Regions from separate parts of the Pararhizobium sp. genome, predicted to be linked through region 3. Evidence: predicted binding sites of a transcription regulator. Region 3 holds the regulator's gene; each other region holds the start of a gene.
What was found. The regulator LexA, encoded in region 3, represses DNA repair genes until DNA is damaged. The targets are predictions, from matches to a motif close to TGTTCNNNNTGTGTTCNG.
Positions count from the first base shown of each region.

Region 1: ACQY8Q_RS17475 (PA0069 family radical SAM protein) is a predicted target of LexA. The motif match lies at 2,389-2,406, and genes of this name have one in related genera.
Region 2: ACQY8Q_RS11490 (putative DNA modification/repair radical SAM protein) is a predicted target of LexA. The motif match lies at 2,777-2,794, and genes of this name have one in related genera.

Region 1 is NZ_CBDIHY010000003.1:2,461,290-2,466,689, forward strand. It holds gene ACQY8Q_RS17465 (hypothetical protein) at 1-141, opposite strand, end outside; gene ACQY8Q_RS17470 (ribonuclease HII) at 328-1,029, opposite strand; gene ACQY8Q_RS17475 (PA0069 family radical SAM protein) at 1,162-2,319, opposite strand; gene ACQY8Q_RS17480 (glycosyl transferase) at 2,551-3,087, shown strand; gene moaB (molybdenum cofactor biosynthesis protein B) at 3,408-3,950, opposite strand; gene ACQY8Q_RS17490 (4-(cytidine 5'-diphospho)-2-C-methyl-D-erythritol kinase) at 3,937-4,869, opposite strand; gene ACQY8Q_RS17495 (tetratricopeptide repeat protein) at 4,882-5,400, opposite strand, start outside.
Region 2 is NZ_CBDIHY010000003.1:1,231,444-1,236,843, reverse strand. It holds gene ACQY8Q_RS11515 (helix-turn-helix domain-containing protein) at 1-462, shown strand, start outside; gene ACQY8Q_RS11510 (hypothetical protein) at 481-657, opposite strand; gene ACQY8Q_RS11505 (flavin reductase family protein) at 957-1,505, shown strand; gene ACQY8Q_RS11500 (pyridoxamine 5'-phosphate oxidase family protein) at 1,581-2,084, opposite strand; gene ACQY8Q_RS11495 (type 1 glutamine amidotransferase domain-containing protein) at 2,111-2,671, opposite strand; gene ACQY8Q_RS11490 (putative DNA modification/repair radical SAM protein) at 2,798-4,030, shown strand; gene ACQY8Q_RS11485 (UdgX family uracil-DNA binding protein) at 4,030-5,400, shown strand, end outside.
Region 3 is NZ_CBDIHY010000003.1:3,555,307-3,560,706, forward strand. It holds gene ACQY8Q_RS23030 (response regulator) at 1-111, shown strand, start outside; gene ACQY8Q_RS23035 (LysE family translocator) at 158-775, opposite strand; gene ACQY8Q_RS23040 (hypothetical protein) at 1,294-1,512, shown strand; tRNA gene ACQY8Q_RS23045 (tRNA-Cys) at 1,756-1,829, opposite strand; gene lexA (transcriptional repressor LexA) at 2,125-2,835, opposite strand; gene ACQY8Q_RS23055 (hypothetical protein) at 3,088-3,420, shown strand; gene ACQY8Q_RS23060 (hypothetical protein) at 3,521-3,799, opposite strand; tRNA gene ACQY8Q_RS23065 (tRNA-Asn) at 4,021-4,095, shown strand; gene ACQY8Q_RS23070 (SDR family oxidoreductase) at 4,156-5,070, opposite strand; gene ACQY8Q_RS23075 (TetR family transcriptional regulator) at 5,161-5,400, shown strand, end outside.

The sequences.
Region 1 (5,400 bases), 1.1 Mb from region 3:
CTTCCACACCTTGCGGCCGTCGATATCCTTGCAGCTATAGGCGGTCTGCAGATCCGACTGCATGGCATCCGCAGTCGGCTCCGGCGCAGCAGGGATGCTGGCGACTGTCGTGGCAGCGATGAAAATCAGCCCAAAAAACACGGTTCGAACCTTTCACGGGAATCGCGGGTGTATATTGTTTTTGATTCTATAGCCCGTCCGCTTGGTTGTTTGTTACCCGGGGCACGCCGCACACAAGAAAAACCGCAGCTGTGTCTTTTGATGTCAATGACCGGTGTATTAAACGCAGTATACGCGGTGTTGTTCCAAAGCAGCGCAGTCCCGGTTTCAGGCCGGCAGCTCCTCATCCGGCATTTCAGCGCCGTCCTGCCGCAATGGCCTGAAACTCATGCGGTGCAGCGGGCAGGGGCCGTGGTCGCCGATGGCGGTGCGGTGGCGCTGAGTGGCGTAACCGGCATGTGTGGCAAAGCCGTAGGCCGGGAAAACCAGGTCCGCACGGGTCATCATCCGGTCACGCGCCACCTTGGCAATGATCGAGGCGGCTGCGATCGATAATGACCGGGCGTCGCCCTTGACCACAGCCTTGCCCATGCAGGCAAGTCCGGGCGGTATGTCGCGGCCATCCGCCAGCACCAGAGCCGGAGCCACAGAAAGGCCAAAGACTGCCCGCCGCATCGCGTCGAGGCTTGCCTTGCGGATATCCGTGTCGTCGATCCTGCCTGCTCCGGACGACGCGATGGAGACGATGGATGACGACAGGATGAGATCGAACAATTCCTCGCGGCGGGCGATCGACAGCTGCTTGCTGTCGTTCAGCCCGTCCGGAATATTGTCCGGGTCAAGGATGACGGCAGCGGCAACGACAGGTCCCGCCAAGGGACCGCGTCCGGCCTCATCGGTGCCTGCGACCGGCCAGAGCCCATCGCGGCGCCCGGCCAGCTCGAAGCTGAAGTCGGGACCTTCAATGGTGTCGAAAAGAAAGGGGGAATCGGGCTGTGTGCGTCGTGACATGCGGCGAAACTCGCACACATGCCCGATTCCCTGCAAGTCCTTCGGCAATGAGGCGGTTGCCGGAGGATGACCGCTGCTGCATCGGGGCAAGAAACAGCATCGGTATTGCGATATCCGGGAGTGATCCCGAAAAAACCCTGGAGCGCCCCGTTAGAGCAATGACAGCTGGACGCCGGTCCCGAGAGGCGGGACGAACAGATCGCAGTTCAGCGGTCGCCTCGCGACATTCAGTTCCAGCCGCTTGGCGGCGAGCTCGAAACGGCGGCCGATCTGCCAGGCATAGGGACCGGCACCCTTCATCCGCTTGCCGAACTCGGCATCGTAATCCTTGCCGCCGCGCATCGAGCGGACCAGCGACATGACGTGGCGGTAGCGATCCGGATAGTTGCGCAGGAGCCAGTCGCGAAACAGCGGGCTGACTTCGATCGGCAGGCGCAGCAGTACGTAGCTCGCATGCGAAGCCCCGGCGGTCTTGCCGGCATCCAGCACCCGTTCGATCTCGTGGTCGTTGAGGGCGGGAATGACCGGCGCCATCATCACGGTTGAGGGAATGCCGGCCTCCTTCAGCGCCTTGATGGCTTCCAGCCGTTTGGATGGCGTCGAGGCCCGTGGTTCCATCAGCCGGGCGAGCTTGCGGTCGAGCGTTGTCACCGACAGGCCGACCTTGGCCAGGCCCTTCTCTGCCATCGGCGCCAGGATATCGATATCGCGCATCACCATCGCCGATTTGGTGACGATCATCACCGGATGATCGGCGGCTTTCAGCACTTCGAGGATCTGGCGCATGATCCGCCATTCCTTCTCGATCGGCTGGTAAGGGTCGGTGTTGGTGCCGATGGCGATCGGGCGGACTTTGTAGCCGGGCTTGGCCAGTTCGCGCTCCAGAAGCTTTGCAGCGTCCGGCTTGGCAAACAGCTTTGCCTCGAAATCGAGCCCCGGCGACAGGCCCATATAGGCGTGGGTCGGGCGGGCGAAGCAATAGATGCAGCCATGCTCGCATCCCCGGTAAGGATTGACGGAGCGATCGAAGGGAATGTCGGGTGAATCGTTGCGGCTGATGATCGAGCGGGGCTTTTCGATCTGAACCTCGGTCTTGAAGACCGGCAGATCCTCCAGCGAATCCCAGCCGTCATCCTCGAGTTGCCGCGACACCGGCTCGAACCGCCCGGACGAATTGATGGCAGCACCCCGGCCACGCCGCCGGTCGATCTCGATGCGCAAGCCGGAGCTGGCAATCATCGCTTCGGCCATATCTGCCGTATTGGCAGGCGCCAAAGCACCCCGCCTGATCTGAGACAGCTCGTTCATGGGTTTCTCCGGGGGACAAATCCTTGCGGACGTTCCGACATCCTCTGATTATTTTCCTATCGTGAAAAAGAGAACAATGCAAGAACAAAAATCAAGGGCGGGCTTTTGGTGCCGTTCTGCCAAAGGCAATTTCATGCTCCGGGCGTTCGGGCATTCATCATGAATGAAAAGTTAATCGGCCGGCAACGATGGGCTTATGGAAATTCTGTGTGCAATGCGGTATGGACGGCGATGCTGACGATTATCATCGAAACCCGCGACAATGAGGCTGAACTGGCGCAGACGCTGTCGGCGCTGGTGTCGGGTGCCGTAGAAGGTCTGGTGAGCGATGTGATCGTTCTCGATCATGCCTCGCAGGATGGGTCGAGCCGGGTGGCAGACGCCGCCGGTGCGCGTTTCTGCACGAGCTGGGATATGACGGATATCGTCCGGTCAGCGCGGGGCGACTGGCTGCTCCTGCTTGAAGCTGGCGCGCGGCCGGTGGGACGCTGGATCGACGACGTGGCGGAATATATGTCGCTGAACAAGATGCCGGCGCGCTTTTCGCCCTCCCGGCAGTATCGCCGGCCATTCCTGCAGCGCATCGTTAACCGGCCCGCACCACTTGAGTTGGGCTTGCTGCTGTCGAAGCAGCAGGCAGCAGTGATTGCCAAATCCTCCATGCTGCTTGGCGATTTCGCCAACGGGCGAGCCGTGCGCAAGCTTGGAAGCGAACTCGTGCCGGCCTGGGTTGCGATCGCCAACCGTCCGGGTGCGGAAAACCTTTAGCCGAAACTCACCATAAAAAGAGCAGGCCCTTTCGGACCTGCCCTGTCTTCATTGAAAAATCGACCGTGAAAATGGCTTGCCGCGTGAACCCAGCCACCGCGTCGTATCGCTTTGCGTGGCGGTTTTCAGCACATGAAATCCGCCGCGTTCATGCTGTCGGTCGTGATCTGGATGGGGAACCGGACGTGCCATCGGTAGGTCAGCTTGCCATTCCGTCCGCCTCATTCCGTCTCCCGATGAGCACAGTTCTACAATGCTGCATCGTGGCGCGCTGTTACGAATGGAACAGGAAGAATTGGGGTTCCCGCAAACGGAAAGGGTCAGCCGCGCTTCAGGTGCTCGTCCAGCCTCGGCATGATCTCGACGAAGTTGCAGGGCATGTGCCGGTAGTCGAGCTGCTGCTTCAGGATGCCGTCCCAGGCGTCCTTGCAGGCACCGGGTGATCCCGGCAGCACGAAGATGAAGGTGGCATTGGCAACGCCACCGGTGGCGCGCGACTGGATCGTCGAGGTGCCGATCTTGTCGTAGGAAATCCGGTGGAAGACCTCGGAAAAGCCGTCCATGCGCTTTTCAAACAAAGGCTCCAGCGCCTCGGGTGTCACGTCGCGTCCGGTAAAGCCCGTGCCGCCGGTGGTGATCACCACGTCAATCGTGTCGGTAAGCGTCCAGGCCTTCACCTGTGCCGCAATTCTTTGCGCGTCGTCCGGTACGATGGCACGGGCCTCAAGCCTGTGTCCGGCATCGGTGATGCGGGCGGCCAGCGTATCGCCGGAGCGGTCGTCGGCGAGCGTGCGGGTATCGGAAACCGTCAGCACCGCGATGCCAACCGGAACGAAGGGTCTCGGTTCCTTAGTCTCGGTCATCGCGATCTTCCTCTCCATGGACACTGTTGCAGGCCAGAACGTACCAGTTCGGATGCTGCCGTGAAAGAACGGTAGCAGCCGCGTCACGTGTCTCGGCGTTCCCATAAAGGCCAAAGCAGGAAGCACCCGATCCGGACATCCGCACGAACACAGCGTCCGTCAGACCAAGAGCCTTGGAGACTGCTGCGATGTCTGGCTCAAGTTCGCGGGCAGGCGGCTCCAGATCGTTGCGCAGGCCTTTCAGCACATCGATCCAGCCGTCACGCGATGGCTTGCCCGGAGGCATCAGCAGCGGTGGCTTGGTCTTGTCCCTCAACAGTTTGAAAATCACCGGTGTCGACACCGCTTTCAGCGGATTGACGATCAGCATCGGAAAAGACGGAAAACCACTCACCGTCCGGATGTCTTCCCCGATGCCTCGGGCGATCAGCGGCTGGCCATAAAGGCACATCGGCACGTCGGCACCCAGTTTTAGCGCGATTTCCTGCAGGTCCTCGGAATCGATGGAAGCGCCCCACAAACCCAGCAGCCCGAGAAGCGCTGCGGCGGCATCCGCCGAGCCGCCGCCGATGCCGGAGGCGACCGGCAGGTTTTTTTCGAGATGGAGATGGACCGGTGCGGCCTCGATGCCCTTTTCGCGCAGATGCGCGCGCAACAGGTCACGTACCTTCAGCACCAGGTTCCCTGCGATAGCATCGCCCGTAAGTGGCAGATCAACGGAAAAGCGGCCGGAGAGGGTGAAGCGGTCTTCATTGGAAGGGGAAAAGCCGATGCGGTCTCCCGCATCGGCAAAGGTCACGAGACTTTCGAGTAGATGATAGCCGTCAGCGCGCTGGCCAACGACATGCAAGGCCAGATTGATCTTCGCCGGCGCGATCCGCGTCAGCGAAAAACCCAAAATACCATCCTCATGTGCCATGGACAGGCAGGATCAGGATTTCTTGCCGGCAGCAACGTCCGGCGCCACCTTCTTCGGCTGGGTGTCACCGGCTTCTGCGGCAGCCGGAACCCTGACTTCAACCGGCGGCAGGCCGCTTTCGATCTTTGCCTTGATCTTCGGAATTTCCGCTTCCTCGGGCTTCAGCGCCAGCGTCTGGTTCCACTGGAACACAGCTTCCAGCTTGCGGCCGACGCGCCAATAGGCATCGCCGAGATGATCGTTGATGGTGGCATCACCGGCCATCAGTTCGACGGCGCGCTCCAATTCGCCAACGGCGTCATCGAAACGGCCCATCCGGAAATAGGCCCAGCCGAGCGAATCGACGATGTAACCGTCATCCGGCTTCAGATCGACGGCCTTGCGGATCATACCGAGGCCTTGTTCGAGGTTGATGTTCATATCGACCCAGGAATAGCCGAGATAGTTCAGCACCTGCGGCTGGTCGGGGTTGAGGTCCAGCGCCTTCTTGAAGCTCGGCTCTGCCTTGTCCCACATTTTCTGGCGCTCATA
Region 2 (5,400 bases), 2.3 Mb from region 3:
GCGGATGCGCCGGGCAGTGCCTCCGCCATCGCCTACGAGTCGGCGATGGTGCTTTATGACGATGTTTTCGGTTCACATCCTGTCTTCAGTCAGGAATACCGGACGATGCAGCATGTCATTGATCATATCACCGCGAATTTGCAACATCCGTTGCCGGTGGAAAAACTGGCAGATGTTTCCGGTCTTAGCCGGGCACATTTTTCCCGTGTGTTTGCGGCCAGCGAAGGCATGCCACCGGCAGAATTCGTGCTGCGCAAGCGGCTGCAACGAGCGACCAAGCTGCTGACTAAGGCAGCAGATCTATCAGTGAAGGAAGTGGCTGTAATGTCCGGCTTCGAGGATCCGAACTATTTCGCCAAGGTGTTTCGCCGGTATTTCGGCGCCAGCCCGACGGAATTCCGCACGACGGGCATGTATTCAAGCATCGGCGCCAATGGCCGAAGCGCGGCGGCGGTTGGATAGCTCAATCCGCTCTTGGGATCAGTAGAAAAGATGCCAGGGGGTAAGAAACGCGCGGCTCAGCTCCTGGTCGCGTTCCTGCTCAAATTCGGTCTGCTCTTCGCGGGCTTGGCGAACCGGCATTTCTACACGGATGGCTTTTTCCTTTTTCGCCGGAGGCGTCAGGTAACCGAGGGTCATTCCACCGTGATAAAACATGCAGTTCTCCGCTGTTGGATGCGATCGGTTAACGGTCGTTAACACAATCCTGACACAATTGGCCGTCCTGTCAATAGTCTATAGTTTTTATGACGTATTATGAAGTGCCGCGTTCCGGCACCGTGCAACGGTCGCAGAGTGCCGCGCTTTCGGGAAAATAATATAATCTATAAAATTTATCATGATTGAAAAATCGATCCGGCATCGCCGATGACGACGGGTATTCTTTGCTTGAGACGGGGTCTCGTTTCGTGCGTAAATCCGGCACTATGAACGAGACGACAAAAGAGTGGACCCGCATGAATGTCGCTTTGAGAAATTCGCTCGACCGGATCGCCCCGCGCCAGGAGCAATCCTTTCCGCACGTGGCGGATGAGGATGCCTTGAAATCGGCCATGCGGCGGATGTCGGGCGGTGTCTCGGTGATTACCGCTGGCGTCGGCGACGAGCGTACCGGCGCGACTGTGACGTCTGCGACCGCGCTGTCCGTTGATCCGCCGACGATGATCGTCAACATCAACCGCAGTTCTTCCAGCTGGCCGGTGATCAGCCGCTACGGGCATTTCTGCGTCAATATTCTGAGCGCCGACCAGCAGGATGTGGCCGACCGGTTTGCCGGCAAGGGCGGCTTGAAAGGGATCGAGCGCTATGACGGCGCCGAATGGTTTACGCTGGCGAGCGGTGCTTCGGTTCTACGTGGTGCGCTGGCCGGGATCGATTGTGAAGTCGATGAAATCATCGAGCGTCATAGCCATGCGATCATTCTCGGCCGCGTGGTTTCGATCGTCGCAGGTGATGGGCACTCGCTGATCTATAGCAATGGCCGTTACGGCCGGGTTTCCCTGTAGACGAGAATGCCCCGCCCGAGGGGACCGGGGCGAGGCACTCCATCCGCACCATCGAGGGGTCGGTGCGGGTAAGCGTTAGTGCGGCAGAGAAATCTGCGTGTGGTAGCCGAGTTCCGGCTCTTTGCCAGTCAGATTGGCCTTGGCAATTTCCCAACCGAATTTCAGCGTGCTGTTGGTCGAAGCCCAGATCGCCACGTCGTCAAGCTTCAGCTGCAACATGGTCAGCGACGGGTCGTCCTTGCCGCCTTCAAACCAGGCAGCCACCGGAGCCGACCAATATTTGTCGATATGCTCGCGGGATTTGACCTCATCGATCGCACCGGCCAGGCACGCATGATAATCATGGTCCTTGCTAATGACACAGAAATGCGCCCGGTTGCCGTTCCGAGCCGCTTTGATCAGGTCGCTGTCCGTGCGGGTGAAAAACCAGATCGAGTTGCTCTCCTTTTCGACGAACGGCGCCATTGGCTGCATGTGCTGGCCGGAACCCTCGACGCCCAGCATACCGGCATGGATATCGCCAAGCACGTCCCAGAGCTGCTGTAGCGGATCGGTTTTCGTCTTCGATATATCAGCCATTTATTGTTTCCTTTATCGATTGGGGATCAGGCAGCGCGGCGCTCATGGCGGCCTTCTTCGATTTCCTCAACGATCTTTTTCACAAAGGCGTCGAGATCGTCCGGATTGCGCGAGGTGATGATGCCCTTGTCGGTAACGACGGGCTCGTTCGACCAGATAGCTCCGGCATTGATCATGTCGGTCTTGATCGAGATATAGGAGGTCATCTTGCGGCCGCGCACGGCATCGGCCTCGATCAGCAGCCAGGGCGCATGGCAGATGGCCGCGACGACCTTGCCGGATGCGACAAATTCCTTGACGACGCGCATGGCGTCTTCATCGTGGCGCAGGATATCCGGGTTCATCTGGCCGCCGGGCAGGACCAGCGCGTCGAAATCGCCGATATCAAAGTCCTTGGCAAGAAGGTCGACATTGATCGCGTCACCCCAATCCTTGTTGTCCCAGCTCTTGATCGGCTCACGGTCGATCGCGGCGATCTTGACGTCGGCGCCGCGCTTTTTCAGGTCGTCGAGCGGCACGCGCAATTCGGAACGTTCGTAGCCATGGGTGGCAAGGATAAGGATTTTCGATTTGTCGATGAACGGCATCGCGCCATCTCCTTTGACAGCTTGGGGAGGGTTCGCGCTTACAACGGACGCCTGCGCCAATCGTTCCGATATTTCCGGGTTTTCTCATATTGACCCAAACTCAATAAGAACATAACATGAACGGTTATGAAGAAGTCGCTGAATGAACGGTTGGCCATCCTGTCCGATGCTGCCAAATACGATGCTTCCTGCGCCTCAAGCGGGACAGTGAAGCGCGATTCGTCGAAGTCCGGCGGGCTCGGATCGACGGAAGGGTCCGGCATCTGCCACGCCTATGCGCCGGACGGACGTTGTATCTCGCTGCTCAAGATCCTGATGACGAATTTCTGCATCTATGACTGCGCCTATTGCATCAACCGCTCGTCCAGCAATGTCGAGCGTGCGCGGTTCAGCGTCGAGGAAGTCGTCTGGCTGACCCTGGAATTCTACCGGCGCAACTATATCGAGGGTCTGTTCCTCTCGTCCGGGATTATCCGCTCGTCGGATTACACGATGGAGGAAATGGTCCGCATCGCCCGCGAATTGCGCGTAACCCATAATTTTGGCGGCTATATCCATCTGAAATCCATTCCGGAGGCCTCGCCGCTGTTGATCGAGCAGGCCGGGCTTTATGCCGATCGCCTGTCTATCAACATCGAACTGCCGACCGATACGGGCCTAACCCGGCTTGCACCGGAAAAGCGGCCGGCCAATATCCGTAAATCGATGGGCGAACTCAGGCTGAAGATCGAGGCCGCCAATGATCCGACGCTGCAGACCAAGCGGCGCAAGCGGTTCGTGCCGGCCGGGCAGAGTACGCAGATGATCGTCGGGGCCGATCAGGCCAATGACAAGGTCATCCTTGGCACCAGCGCCCGGCTCTATGGCAGCTATGGCCTGCGCCGGGTGTATTATTCCGCGTTTAGCCCCATTCCCGATGCCTCGAAAAACCTGCCCTTGATCAAGCCGCCCCTGATGCGCGAGCACCGGCTTTATCAAGCCGACTGGCTCTATCGCTTCTATGGTTTCGGCATCGAGGAAATCACCGAAAACCAGCCGGACGGCATGCTCGACCTGAAGCTTGATCCGAAACTCGCCTGGGCGCTCGTCAATCGCCATCGTTTTCCCGTGAATATCAACACGGCCGAACGCGAGATGCTGCTGCGGGTGCCAGGCCTGGGAACGAAGGCCGTCAACGGCATCCTGTCTGCCCGGCGTCACCGCCGTTTGCGGCTGGAGGATCTGGCGCGTCTGCATGTCTCGATCAAGAAAGTGCAGTCGTTTGTCGTGACTGAGGGCTGGACGCCGCATCGGTTGATCGACCGCTCCGATCTGCGGGCCATGTTCGAGCCGAAGCCCGAGCAGCTGGCGCTGTTGTGATGAAGACGATTTTGCTGGAGGGCCGGGGCGATCTGACCGAGTGGCGAGAAGCTGCCCGGTCTCTGCTGCTTGCGCGCACAGAACCGCGAACAATCGACTGGCGTTGCAGAAACGGCGCGGCGGACGATCTGTTCGGACCGGCTGCGCAAGTGCCGGAGACGGCTGTTGCTACTGCTGCGACAGCGTCCACCGTGACAGTACCGAAGGCTTTCCTGTCATTGGCGCAAGCTGTGATCTGCCACAGCGATCCTTTACGGTTCCAGCTTCTCTACCGGGTTCTCTTTCGGCTGCAGGAGGATCGCACGCTACTGGAGGTCCTTTCCGATGCCGACGTGGCGCAATTGCAAGCGATGGAAAAATCCGTGTGGCGCGATTGCCACAAGATGACGGCTTTCGTCCGGTTCAAGGAGATCGATGCGAAGCAGAAACATGCACGCCGGTGTTTTCTGGCCTGGTTCGAGCCCGACCATCATATCGTCGCCCGCGCCGCGCCGTTCTTCCAGCGCCGGTTTACCGACATGGACTGGATCATTGCCACGCCCAAGGGGACTGCGGCCTGGGACGGCGAGGCGTTGACGATTTCGGCGGAGGCGGCAGAAAATCCGATGCTGACCGATCAAACTGATGCGCTATGGCGCACCTATTTTTCCAACATCTTCAATCCGGCCCGCCTGAAGGTGAAGATGATGATGACGGAGATGCCGAAGAAATACTGGAAAAACCTGCCGGAGGCGGAACTCATTCCGGGCCTGATTGCCGGTGCGGAAGCGAACGTCATTGCCATGGCCGAGCGGGCCGCCAGCGAGGCGCCATTGTTTCACCAGCGGCTGCAGGCCATTGCCCAGGCCGAGCCGGAGATTGTCCGGCCGCCGGCAGGAACGCTTGATGAGCTTCGTGAGGAGGCACGGCATTGCACACGTTGCGCACTTCATTGCACTGCAACGCAGACTGTCTTCGGCGAGGGGCCGCAGGACGCCGATATCATGATTGTTGGCGAACAACCGGGCGACCAGGAGGATCTTGCCGGCCGACCCTTCGTCGGCCCGGCCGGTACGGTGTTCAATGCTGTCGCTGAAGAGGTTGGGCTGGAACGTCAGAGCACCTATGTCACTAATGCAGTCAAGCATTTCAAATACGAGCCGCGCGGCAAGCGCCGGATCCATCAGAAGCCGAATGTTGGCGAGGTCCAGCATTGCAAATGGTGGCTGACGCGGGAACTGGCGCTGATCCAGCCGAAACTAGTGGTGGCAATGGGATCAACGGCGCTGATGGCTCTTACTGACAGCCGGCAACGGCTTGCGGATTTGCGCGGTCAGATGCTGCAACTCGGCGCCGGACAGTCGCTGCTTGTCACCGTGCATCCCGCCTAT
Region 3 (5,400 bases):
AGTCCACTAACAGCCCGCAAACATCGGGAAAACCTGATGCGGAAACTGGACCTTCACAGCGGCGCAGAATTGACGGCCTACGCCATTCGCCTGGGGTTGTCGGCGGGTTAGAAGACTGCAGGCAAGTCGTTCGCGCATCATTCCCTTGCCAGCCCGATCATGCTCCCTTGTGTGCCAGAGCGATCCCCAGGCCGATTAGTATAGATCCACACGCCTTCGGAACGAGCCAGCTCGAACCGCTGGTTCGAGCGCGTCCAAGGGCAAAGAACGCAATACCGACCGCCGCCAGGTCGGCAATGGACAAGGCAAGGTTGACGATCATGCCGAGGATGAGAAATTGCAGCCAGACAGGCGTGTCCAGCGCCGGGTCGATGAATTGCGGCAGGAAGGTCAGGAAAAACAGCGCAGTCTTGGGGTTGAGGACTTCGACGACGATGCTGTCGCGCAGAACACCGGGGGCTGGATTGACAGCCTCCCCGCCATTCTGCCGGCGGCCAAGAAACATGGTGACACCCAGCCACATCAGATAAGCGGCGCCGGCGAATTTGATGACGGTGTAAACGAAGGGTGCATGGCTGAGGACAGCCGCCAAGCCCAAAGCTGTCGCGGCAACATGAACATAACAACCCAAATGGACACCAAAAGCTGCCATCAGCCCGGCGCGGGGGCCATGCGCCAGCGTCTGTACCGTCATGTAGAGAATGGCAGGCCCTGGCATGCAGGCGAAAATCAGCGTCGCAAAGGCGAATGGCATCAACTGTTCCAGTGGCAACATAGCGGTTCCTCCAACCGGTGGCACCGCTCCGTCTGTTCGAAGCGGGATTGATGAAGCCAATCCAGTCAAGCCGTAATGCTGTCATCGATGCCGGGAGAAATGCACGCGCAATGGGCGTGTTGGACATACGGCAGGTGCCGTATTTCGACATGCGTACGTATGTCAAACCAACGGTAGCGTTAACGGCGCGTTACCAAGGATAGCGGCGATCGCGCAGTACCTCAGCGCCGCGACGTGGATGATAGGCCGCTCCGCAGACGAGAGTGACAATTCCGGTTGGGGTACACTCCGTACTCGGATGATGCCCCTCCCTTGCTGCGTGCAAGGCAGGTGCTGATGACCAGTCACCATTCGGCTTAAATTGCAGCGAGAATGTTTCGCCGCCTGCCAAAATATGTTATGTTGGCTTCCTACGCATTGAGTACGCATCCAGCAGTGCAACGCCTCGTGGCCAGCGCCTTGAGCGTCTGTTCACCCATTAAGCTCATGTGCTGCAAAGCGCGGTGAAGGAGAATGCAATGCATTACAGCGTGCAGTTTTTCACCTGGACCCCAAAGCAAGGCGTCCACCAGGTTGGATCGACGATCGAGATTGATGCGGTCAACCCGAAGCTTGCGGCCGTGTCGCTGCTGGGGCTACGTCTGGACGAGACGGGTGCGGCCAAGAAACTCGCAGTGCGCGTCTGGACGAAACCGGATGACAGCAAGGCTGATTGCGCCTGCTTCTACTATCACTGAGCAAAAATCCCCCCCTTTTCCGTGACAAGCAGGCCGGGACTGCGGATGCAGAACGTCCATCGACCACTGCCGCCTGCCTTTGTCTTCCCGGTCAGGAGTGACGGGAAAGCCGAAACCGTTTGATCGGTCCTGTCTAAAAATTCTTCCCGGGCAGATACTGTCACGCCGTGCAAGACCGTTGGGTCAAAGCAAGCAACGGCAGTGTCTTGTCCTGAACTAATTTTCGTTCCGCGTGGGAAAATTTGGAGGCCTCGCCCGGAATTGAACCGGGGTGCAAGGATTTGCAGTCCTCTGCGTCACCACTCCGCCACGAGGCCTCACGAGTTCAAATAATCGAACTGTGGCGGCGGTTTAGAATGATCCTAGACAAACCGCAAGAGGATATTTCCGAAAAACGTCCTTGGTCATTGGATCACAGGCAAGTTTCAGTGCTTCCAGTCCGCTCACAAAACCGCAGCGACCGTCATATTCCAATATGAGCCATTCAGCGTGAGCGCCGGCCTGCCCGGCGGCACACGACAATATCGTGCCGCGCGGTGTGATGCGGTCGCATCCTCAGACCAGGCGACCATATTTCACCCGCAAGCAGGCCGGAAACGCAATGCTTTCAGATCAATGATAGCGCCGGATCAGTCCGACGAGTTTGCCCTGTATCTTGACCCGGTCAGGTCCAAAAATCCGTGTCTCGTAGGCTGGGTTGGCGGCTTCCAGTGCGATCGAGGCACCTTTGCGGCGAAACCGTTTCAGCGTTGCTTCCTCATCATCAACCAGCGCGACGATGATTTCGCCGGGGCTGGCACTGTTGGTGTTGCGGATGATGACCGTGTCGCCATCGAGAATACCCGCCTCGATCATCGAATCGCCGCGCACTTCAAGCGCATAGTGCTCGCCCGGCCCGACCATCTCGATAGGCACGGAAATATCATGAGTGTTATTCTGGATTGCCGAGATTGGAACACCGGCGGCAATCCTGCCCATGACCGGTATCGAAACGGTGTCGCTGTTTGCAGCGGTCTTGGCGGGTGCGGGAGGTGCCGGTTGCGCGCCAAGACTGCCCTGAATGACGCTGGGCGAAAAGCCGCGCTTGGGCTGGAGGCTCATCGAATAGGCCTCCGGCAACTTGATCACTTCCAATGCCCGCGCACGATTTGGCAGCCGGCGGATAAAGCCCCGCTCCTCAAGCGCTGTGATCAACCGGTGAATGCCGGACTTCGAGGCCAGATCCAGTGCATCCTTCATCTCGTCGAACGATGGCGGTACGCCCGATTCCTTCATTCTTTCGTGAATGAACAGAAGCAGTTCCTGTTGCTTGCGGGTCAGCATGAACGATCACTCCAGAATCGAGAAACAAATCAAGAACGAACACTATCTGTTCCATATGTGTTCCGCAAGTCCCTAAAATTCAGCCAGTGTTTTCAAGGCAATCAAACATTTTCACCGAACGGTGAGCGTATGAGCATCTGGCCTCGATCGCGGCCTGTGGCCTGGCGGAACCTTTGCGCGGCCGGAGCCGTTCCCGATTCTTAGAACTGTGCAACGGACGGCATAATCCAAACACCGTCCAAGGAGGCTTTGATGGCGAAATATATTGATGAGCGCGGCGACCGCGTTTCCGATGCCGACACGACGAAAACGGTGGAGTTGAGTGGTGTGCAGTCCCGCCAAGGCTTTCTGGGCCGTCCGGTGCTGATGGTGCTGGTCGGCGGTCTGGTCCTCGCTGCGCTGGCTTGGGCCGGCGTCGAAATGTATGGTGAGAGCACCGACAATGATGCGGCAACGAAAATCGAGGAAAAGTCCTCTGGCCCTAACAGCGATGCGATGTCGAAGCAGGAAGCTCCAGGCGACTTGCCAGCGCAACCGGTGCCTGCGGACAAGGACCCGACGCCACAGACAGGCTCAGGCGGATAGAGGGTTCGAATCCTTTTTTTCCGACGTCAGCTCTCTCGAATCGGGAGAGGCTTTTTGGACACAGAGGTTGTTGACGGACGAAAAGATAAATCTGTGTGTTCTAATTGGACGTCTGCCACTTACGGGCCCACCATACGTGAAGCCGGCGGCGGCGGCGGCGCACGAAGGCAAGGTCGTGCGACAGCACGATGAGGCCGAGCGGTACCATCCAGAAACCGAGAATCGGCAGGAACCCCAAAATACCGCCGAAAATCAGCCCGCAACCAATGGTGATGCGCAAAAGGCGCGATTGCGGCAGCCGCATGCGCCATGTGCCAATGACGAGTTCATGCGTGCGGGCATCAATTCCGAATTTTTTGGTTTTCCGCTGTTCTGCCATCAATTCTCCACCAACCAAATCTCTGCCGTCCGCCAATGCCTGCGATTGTCGTCTTCGTGCGGGCTGATGCCCCACAAATCAACAGCATGCCTCAACCTCTCACATGGGGAGTTGTCCACAATCAGACAAGATTGTGCGTTTTTTTTGAAAAATCGCTTGGCAAATCGGAAAAGCATTTGTATTAGCAGCCTCACTTCTGCAGCACACACCGCCGCAGATTATCCCTGGTAGCTCAGCGGTAGAGCATTCGACTGTTAATCGACAGGTCGCCGGTTCGAATCCGGCCCGGGGAGCCAGTTTCCAAAGGCCTTGCTGAAAAGCAAGGCCTTTTTGGTATCAGGCCCGTTTCACCTCCCCTACCGATAACCGCTGGCATCTGCCGGTCTGCCTGCATCCTGTACCTCGGTTATATAGCGCCAGCAGTCAGGCCGGGATCCGTCGAGGTCCGTAAAGCCGTAGAGTTTGGCCAGATCGCCGCTGGATGTCGACTGGCCGTTAAAGCGGCTCCGCTCCGGGTCTGCGGCAAGGGCCGCAACGGCGCGGCCGGTAAAGCGCGGGGTTTCGGAAATCACGAAATGCGGCTCGGCTTTCGTTGCCTCCATCCAGTTTTCCTCGCGCACGCCAAAGATATCGAGCATCATTTCGGAGCGCATCCAGCCGGGCGAGATGGCAACAGAAGTGGCTGCATGCGGTGCGAGGTCCTGTGCGTGCGCCCAGGCCATGCGGGTAACGCTGGTCTTGGCGAGATCGTAGAACGGGCTAAGCCGGTAATGGGTGGCATTATACTCTGCAGTACCATCGGTCATCTCCACCAGCAGGCCGCCGGGCTTCTCGATCATCAACGGCAACGCGTAATGGGCGGTGATCAGATGGGTATCGATCGCCAGCCGCAAAAGCTTCAGGCCATTGTCGAGCGCGTGTTCCCAGACAGGCTTGTTCCATTCGGTCAAATACTCGCCGCCCCAGATATCGTTGACGAGAATATCGAGGCGTGATTCGTCACGACGGATGCGGACGACCAGTGCCTCGACGTCCGCGTGGACAAGATGATCCACCCGCACGGCAATGCCTTTGCCGCCGGCCTTGGTCACCAGCTCCGCCGTCTCTTCGATCGTTTCCGGGCGGCCATAGTCCGATTGCTGGGTTCGTGTCGTGCGCCCGGTCACGTAGACGGTTGCACCGGCAGCCCCCAATTCTATGGCGATGCCGCGACCCGCACCGCGCGTCCCCCCGGCCACAAGTGCGATTTTCCCCTGCAGGTCAGGTGTCATGTCCTTGTTCTCCTTTGACATCGGAATCAAAACAGCATTGATAATAAACGAACGTTCGTTCATAAATAAAATGAATACAAGGGGAAATTGATGCCGCGTCCACGTTCGCTGTCCGACCAGCACCTTCTTGATCTGGTGTTGACGCTGATCCATGCCGAGGGGCCGGAGGCAGCGACGTTTTCGGCTGTCTCCAAGGCCAGTGGCTTGTCCGGTTCGACCTTGGTGCAGCGATTTTCGACCAAGGCGGCGATGCTGCGTCAGGCTTTGCTGCACGCCTGGGACCAGCTCGATGCCGAAACGGCGCGGCTGTGCGGGGCAATCCCCAGGACG